DNA from 2 places in the Acinetobacter sp. RW6 genome. Region 2 is predicted to be linked to the other one. Evidence: predicted binding sites of a transcription regulator. Region 2 holds the regulator's gene; the other holds the start of a gene.
What was found. The regulator PhoB, encoded in region 2, activates phosphate uptake and scavenging genes when phosphate is short. The targets are predictions, from matches to a motif close to TGTCATNAANCTGTCATAA.
Positions count from the first base shown of each region.

Region 1: the regulator PhoB is predicted to act here: its motif matches at 1,792-1,810, upstream of ACB088_RS07355 (porin).

Region 1 is NZ_CP167121.1:1,574,355-1,578,492, forward strand. Features, by position in the region: gene ACB088_RS07340 (NAD(P)-dependent oxidoreductase) at 1-278, shown strand, start outside; gene ACB088_RS07345 (YARHG domain-containing protein) at 997-1,266, shown strand; gene ACB088_RS07350 (HIT family protein) at 1,285-1,698, shown strand; gene ACB088_RS07355 (porin) at 1,953-3,059, shown strand; gene ACB088_RS07360 (YidB family protein) at 3,178-3,768, opposite strand; gene ACB088_RS07365 (DUF6231 family protein) at 3,868-4,138, opposite strand, start outside.
Region 2 is NZ_CP167121.1:3,558,159-3,562,296, reverse strand. Features, by position in the region: gene ACB088_RS16845 (MATE family efflux transporter) at 1-218, shown strand, start outside; gene ACB088_RS16840 (SDR family oxidoreductase) at 276-1,109, opposite strand; gene ACB088_RS16835 (TetR/AcrR family transcriptional regulator) at 1,322-1,993, shown strand; gene phoB (phosphate regulon transcriptional regulator PhoB) at 2,248-2,958, shown strand; gene phoR (phosphate regulon sensor histidine kinase PhoR) at 2,968-4,138, shown strand, end outside.

The DNA of each region.
Region 1 (4,138 bases), 2.0 Mb from region 2:
AGTGCATTAATGCCTCAAGTGGTAAAAGTTTGGTAACAGAAACTATCTTCCCACAGCGTGTATTGAGTCGTGAATTTCCAGTGACCTTTGGCTTACCTCTTCTTGCCAAAGATACAGGAATTGCTTTGGATTTAGTCCATCAAGCTAAGCTTCCTGCCCCACTTTTGTCATTAACACAAAGTTTAATTCAGGCTGCGAATTTAACTGCTGAAGACAATAGTGACTTCTCTGCGGCAGTTAAAATGTATGAAGCATGGACCAAGATTACATTGGAATAAATTTAATCTTTTAGATGGCAGCTTATTAAAGATGCTTAATTTTAATAAGCTGCATAATGAATATTAAAAAGACTTAAAAAAAAACCCATATCAATTTTAGAAATGGGTTACAAAAACAAAAACTATCAAACGCAGCAATTAAGGATCACATAATAGAAGCTAAAACATGTAAAATCAATACATCTTTCAGTTGAATTGTAAACTAAGATCAATTTTGGCTTATTTATATTTTAGATATCAAAAGAAAAAGCCCATTTCCGTCTAAATTAAAATGGGCCCTGTGAATTCCACTTAATCCTAAAATACAAAAATGTGATAATTATCACGCTTTGTATTTTTATAATGTCATTGATATATTTCTTTTTCATTGACCCAATTTCAAACTCAAGCCGTCTATTTAGCAAATGAAAAAGCTATAAAATCTCATCTTTTCCTACAATTTTTTATATATTATCAACCGAACCAGAAGTATATTTTTCTCTTATTAATAACAGTTAAAGTAGATTAAACGAGAATCAAATTCTGAAAAAACATATATAATTTTTCTTAAGTTTATGTTTTTATTTGATTTTTATAAATAGTTGATATGTAAAGTTTTTATTTATATTGTGAACAAATTATCAACCAAAATGACACTTGAGTAATTAATAGTCATTGAAATATTGGTAATAAACCTTATATTGAGTACAGGTTCATACCTTTAACTGAGGAAACGCTCATGAATAAATTTATAGTTGCAGTCTTTACTGGCATGGTAAGTATTGCTGGTTTAAGCGTTCAAGCTGCAACGCCTGAGCAAGAATGTCAGAAATTGCAAGACGATTATAATTTGATTTATGCATCAAAAGGCTTTTGTTTTAAAGATCCTGATGCAAAAGAAAAATATGGTAATGAAAACTGTCATACGACAAAACCAAAGTTTTCTGACAAAGAGCAGCAACGTCTTGATGCTATTAAAGAGCGTCAGAAAGAATTGAAGTGTAAATAATTTTTAAAGGAATAATACATGGCATACGATGATCAAAATATCTTCGCAAAAATTTTACGTGATGAACTTCCAGCGATAAAAATCTATGAAGATGATCAAGTTCTAGCTTTTATGGATATTATGCCTCAAGCCGATGGTCATACATTAGTTATTCCAAAAACACCTGCTGTAACGCTCCTTGATTTACCTCCAGAAGCAGCTGCATATACCATACAAATTGTTCAGAAAATTGCGAAAGCAATGGAAAAAGCCCTCAATTTAGAAGGTATTGTGTTGATGCAACTTTCTGGAGCAGCGGCAGGACAAACTGTTCCACATGTTCATTTTCACCTTATTCCTACAAATGTGCATCAACTTGGACGCCATGCTGTAGAGTTAGGAGATCAAGAAAAAATTAAAGGATTAGCTGAGAAAATTAAAGCAGCTCTTTGATTTTTAATTCATTAAAGCGGAGTTTTGACTCCGCTTTTTTTCGTCTAAAAACTATAAAAAATTAAAATAATTAATTTATTTCTAAATTTTAACCGTCATAAAACTGTCATTTACTTTTCACGCCCCTGTCACAAAGTTTGCCGATACTGCTTAGCAAGTTGGTGAGCTTTTGTAACTTTTTGTACATAAGTCAACTACAAAATAAATAGTTAACTAGGCATACGCCATTTTTAAATACTTTTGGAGAAATCTCAATGAAGAAATTGCTACTCGCTGCCGCAGTTGCAACTTTGAGCATAAACGCGGTGCAAGCAGCGCCAACTTTGTATGGCAAACTGAATGTTTCTATTAACCAAGTTGACAATAAAAATTTCGATGGAAAAAGTGACGTTACTGAAGTTAACTCAAACTCTTCTCGCATTGGGGTAAAAGGCGAAGAGAAATTAACTGACAAGCTATCTGCTGTTTATTTAGCTGAATGGGCAATTTCTACTGATGGTTCAGGTTCAGATACTGATCTTAGCGCTCGTAACCGTTTTATCGGTTTAAAAACTGAAGGCGTGGGTACATTAAAAGTAGGTAAGTACGATTCTTACTTTAAAACCGCTGCTGGTGGTAACCAAGACATCTTTAATGACGATACACGTTTAGATATTACCAACATCATGTACGGCGAAAACCGCTTAGACAACGTGGTTGGTTTTGAATTAGACCCTAAATTATTAGCTGGTTTAACATTCAATATCATGGCTCAAACTGGTGAAAGCACCTCAGATAGCAAACAAGGTGAAACTGGTAAAGACAGCAAAAACGACAGCTTTGACTCTGTGTCAACTGCGCTTGGTTATGAAAACAAAGACCTTGGCTTAGCAGTGGCTGCTGCTGGTGACTTCGGTATTAAAGGTAAATATGCTGCTTACGGTCTGAAAGATGTTTATACAGATGCTTACCGTGTAACGGGTTCTTATGACATCGCAAAATCAGGCTTTGTTGTAGGTGCTTTATGGCAACATGCTGAACCTACTGATGATTTGACTGCATATGGTCAATCATATAAATCAGATGGTTCAATTGATAAAGCTGGTAAAGCTTACCGTGGGTTAGAGGAAGAAGCATATGCAGTAACAGCTGCTTATAAAATTCCTAACACTAAACTTAAAGTGAAAGCAGAATACGCTTCAGCTGAAACACAAGTAAGTGGTCAATCAGATCGTAAAATCGACTTGTACGGTTTAGGTCTTGATTACCAAATCAACAAGCAAGCTCGCTTCTACGGTATCGTTGCTCAACAAAAACGCGATTGGTTGAATGATGACGACAAGCAAACTGTTGTAGGTACAGGTATCGAGTATAATTTCTAATCAGTCATATCTGATTTAATTATAAAAATAAAAGGGCTTATGCCCTTTTATTTTTTATTGTGTGGTGCGAAAAATAAAAAAACCGATATCAATTTTATCGGCTTTTATAACCTATATCTTATTTCAAGAAACCACTCACAAGATTCATCACATTTTGGATGTCCTGATTTGCTTCTTGATGGTCTGTACTGTCACCCTGAGGTGTTAATGAGTCAATGACTTGAGGTAAGACTGAAGCAATTGCACCGTAAACTTGTTCTTTTGGAGCTTGAGCCTGCTCGGCAACTTGTTCAATATCAGCAGGATTAAATAGACTCTGTAATTGTTGAGTAGGAACCTCACTATTGCTTTGATTTGGGTCAACCCAGCTTTGAACTTGGCTACCTAGACCTGCTCCTTTTAGCTTTTCTAAAGCCGCTTGCAAACCACCTTGTTGCTGAACCCAACCTAAAATTAAAGGCACCACTGCAATTAATAAACTTTGTACACCACCACCTGCTTGAGGTGCATTATTATTGCCAGTCACTTGACCCAATACAGAACCTAATACTCCACCAAGGCCCCCTTGAGCGCCAGAAGAAGTATTACCCCCCATTTGTCCAAGTACTGAACCTAAAATTCCGCCCAAACCGCCTTGACCTGATGCTTGCTGGTTCCCACCTAAAGCCTGCTGAGCCAAAACTTCAACAATGCTGCTTAAATTTGTCATGTGTAACTCTTATGTATGGTTTCTACATGAGCATACGCGGATTCTTATTCAGACAGCAAAAGCCAAATTGTTAAATTTTGAAAGAGATTTAATGCCCTTTTACCAACGGAATTTATTCCAGTTTTCTGGGTTTGCCCAAAACTTTGAATTAAACCAATCTGGAACATGTTTATAGGTCAATATATTAAATTGCCATAAAGCAAAATCGCTATCATGTGAAGTCTTATCAATGAGTTGGGTAAAACCTAGGGAGCGTAGTAACTGTTCATCACTTCGTTTGCTCACCACCACAATTCGTTTTGCTAATAAATCTCGTAGCTTTACTAATAATTGTGATTTTTGAATATTACTGATGTTATGCATTTCATCG
Region 2 (4,138 bases):
CTATCATGCGTGCTAGTGGAACTGTGACTGTCCCGATGCTCATTAATATTTCTGCTATTTTGTTTATTGAGATTCCATGTGCTTACTGGTTTAGCTCAATGTGGGGGCTTAAAGGGATTTGGGTTGCCTATGCCTTGGCATTTGTCAGTTTATGTATTATTCAAGGGCTCTATTACCAATTCATCTGGAAGAAAAAGAAGATCAAAGTTCTTATTTAGAACCAATTAATTCTTATAAAAAAAGCCATCAATTGATGGCTTTTTTTGAATTTAAAATTATTTCATCAACTTTGTCACAATGGTAGAAGCACGTTGATATCCAGTCGGGAATAAACGCTGGAATGCATCAAGAATTTTTGCATCACTACCAATCAATAAACGACGTTTATCTTTTAAGACTGCTTGTAAAATTTGACGAGCCGCCTCTTCAGGTGGAGTACGTAATAACTTGTCAAAATTTTGAATCGATTTAGTCGGGTCCATACCCAAACTATTCAAGCTATCACTCATTTTTGCAGATTTAGCAATATTGGTACGGATTCCACCTGGATGCACACACAAAGAGCTTACGCCACTTTTTTCAATATCTAACTCTTGACGCAATGACTCGGTAAAACCACGCACAGCAAATTTAGTCGCGTTATAACCAGATTGAGTTGGTTGAGCTGTTAAACCGAATAGGCTTGAAATATTAATAATATGGCCATCTTGAGTTTGCTTAATGAACGGTAAGAACTCTTTGGTACCGTACACCACACCCCAGAAGTTAATCCCAACGATCCACTCTAAATCTTCGTAGGTCGCCCCTTCAACAGTTGAACCTAGGGCTACACCAGCATTGTTGAAAATCAGGTTAACAGAGCCATGATCTTGAACTGTTTCTTGTGCCCATTGCTTTACTGCTTCACGGTCAGAAACATCAAGCTTTTTGGTCGTCACAGTAATCGTGCTATACGGTTTTAAAAGCTCAACGGTTTGCTGTAATCCCTTCTCATTAATATCACTCAACGAAAGATGGCAGCCCTGTTTTGCCAAAAGAATTGCGAGTTGTTGCCCAATGCCAGAACCTGCGCCCGTAATTGCAGCGACTTTGTTTTTAAAATTTTTCATTGTCCATCCTTTGTTTTTCGATATTTGCACAATCGGTTCATTGCATGTGCAGCTTAGACATCTTTAATATAATTTTGACAATATCCATTGTCAATATAGTACACTGTAATTTCAGATAGAATGGCACAATTGTGCTGAGGGCTTTATGATAGTGAGCATATTTGGCTAAAACCTATAAATTAGGAAACCATTCTTTAGGAAACAATTTATTTATGGCGACAAACGACTCAACCAGTAAAAAGAAAACAAAAACTGTGAGTAAAGAACGTCAGTTCAAAGGGTTATCTCTATCTGAACGTAAAGAGGCACGCCGAGAAAAACTGATTGAAGCTGGCATTGCGACTTATGGAACACTCGGCTTTTTTTCCGTGACGGTTAAGGATGTCTGCCAAGAGGCAAAACTCACAGAACGCTATTTTTATGAATCATTTAAGAAGAGTGAAGATTTATTTCAAACCATCTTTTTAAAAATGATTGAAGAATTACAGCAAAACCTGATGCAAGCTGTCATTAAAGCGACACCAGATCCAGAAAAAATGGTCGATGCTGGGTTAAGGGCACTGCTGACGACATTAAAAGACGACCCAAGATTAGCTCGCATTGTCTATGTTGACGCAGTTTTGGTACAAGAATTACATAATCAGGCCACCATTCAAGAAACTCTTGCACAGTTTGACCGTATGATTCAGGCCTTTGTTATGTTGACCATGCCGCAAATCCAACACAACGAAAATGAGCTCTCTTTAATCGCAACTGGATTAAATGGATATGTCACTCAAATTGCAATTCGATGGGTCATGGGAGGCTTTGAGCAGTCTCTTGAACAGGTTTTAACCGCATGCCGTATTGTTTTCTTATCTTTATTGGCCAAGGTTTCAAAATAATATTAAAGTTTTTTGACACTCTAAAATGTGCAAAATCAGTTAAGCTTTAAAGGTGATAACTTATTGAATGATTTTAAGAATATTTAAGCTTTCATGTCATCATTCGGTCACACCTTTGCCTTACTTTTGTCACAAATTATTGCTAAATTCAATTTTATAGACTTTTCTGCAATGAAATTGTCATAATTAATCTTTGTAATAAGCCTGTCATAACTACAAAACGGTTCACCGTTAAATCTATAGGATATTGCGCTGTGAAAGATGACTATATTTTAATTGTCGATGATGAGCTTCCTATTCGTGAAATGATCCATACTTCTTTGGACATGGCAGGCTTTCAATGTTTGCAGGCAGAAGATGCCAAACAGGCTCATCAAATTATCGTCGACCAACGTCCGGCGCTTATCTTGCTCGATTGGATGTTACCTGGAGGCGTAAGTGGTGTCGATTTATGTCGCCGCTTAAAACGTGATGAGAACTTAGCAGAAATTCCAGTAATTATGCTTACCGCTCGCGGAGAAGAAGACCACAAAGTACAAGGTCTTGATGCTGGCGCAGATGATTACATGACGAAGCCTTTCTCAACACGTGAACTGGTTTCACGTATTAAAGCGGTTCTGCGTCGTGCAAATGCATTAAGTGGCGAAAAAATGATTGACGCCAATGGTTTAATTCTTGATCCTGTTAGCCAACGTGTCAGCTTTGGCGACAGCATTTTAGATATGGGCCCAACTGAATATCGCTTACTTGCGTTTTTTATGACCCATCCAGAGCGTGCATATACACGTGCCCAGTTGCTCGATCAGGTCTGGGGCGGTAATGTATATATCGAAGATCGAACTATCGATGTGCACATCCGTCGTTTGCGTAAAGTTTTAGAACCTTTTGGTGTTGACCGATTTGTTCAGACCGTACGTGGAACTGGCTACCGCTTCTCAACACGTGCAGATTTAGCCGCAGGTTAACCAAGATTTATGTATGAACCCTACCCCGTCCCCGAACAGGTACGTGAACAAAAGCTTTCCCGCTACAGTAGTTTATGGACGTTTGCCAAACAAGATTTACGGCTTTTATTATTTTTTATAATTATTGCCGGTTTAGTCGGTTTCGGTATTGGGTATTTCTGGAGCTGTATTTTTATCGCCTTTGTGGTGTTTTTTACACTCCAGTTGCGTTCGCTTTATCTGGTCAATGACTGGATTGCAAATAAACCTTATGACGTTCCTCCAAATCTAAACGGGATTTGGGGAGCGTTATTGTTTAATGTTTACCGTGCCCAGCGTCAGGAACGAATCGTTCAAGCAGAAATGGTCGGTTTAATTGATCGCGCTCAGTCTTCTTTAGTGGCGCTTGCCGAAGCTGTTGTCCTCATTGATGACCAACATAAAATTGAATGGTGGAACCCTGCTGCTGAACGTTTGTTGGGTATCAGCCCTCTCGACCGTGGTCGAAACCTATTAACGATTTTACGCCAGCCGACCTTTATTGAATATTTTAACAATATTGATCAGGCACCCGACGGTATTAAACTACAGTCGAGTTTTGACGATGACCGATATGTGCAGGTCAAGCTCACACGATTTGGTGGAGAAAGCCGTTTATTGGTGGCTTACGACGTTACTCGTATGCACAACCTTGAGCAAATGCGTAAAGACTTCGTAGATAATATTTCTCATGAACTTCGTACACCATTAACTGTACTGAGTGGTTATATCGAGACATTTACCGATCAAGAAGATATTAGTCCACGCTGGAAACGTGCGTTTGATCAGATGCAGTCACAAACCAAACGTATGAACGCTTTGGTGAATGATTTACTGCTGTTATCGAATTTAGAAAATAACAAGAAAATTGCAAAAAATCAGATTATTGAAATGCCGAGTTTAATGAATCAACTGTTTGATGATGCTCAGGCCTACAATGCCGATTATGGGCATACACTCAATTTACGTATTGATAGTCACTGTGACCTGATTGGTTCTGACATGGAAATCGCCAGTGCATTTAGTAACTTAATTACCAATGCCATCAAATACACGCCAAAAGGTGGAACCATTACCATTGGCTGGCATGACGACGGTGAACATGCTTACTTTAGTGTACAAGACACAGGTATCGGGATTAACCCCAAACATTTACCACGTC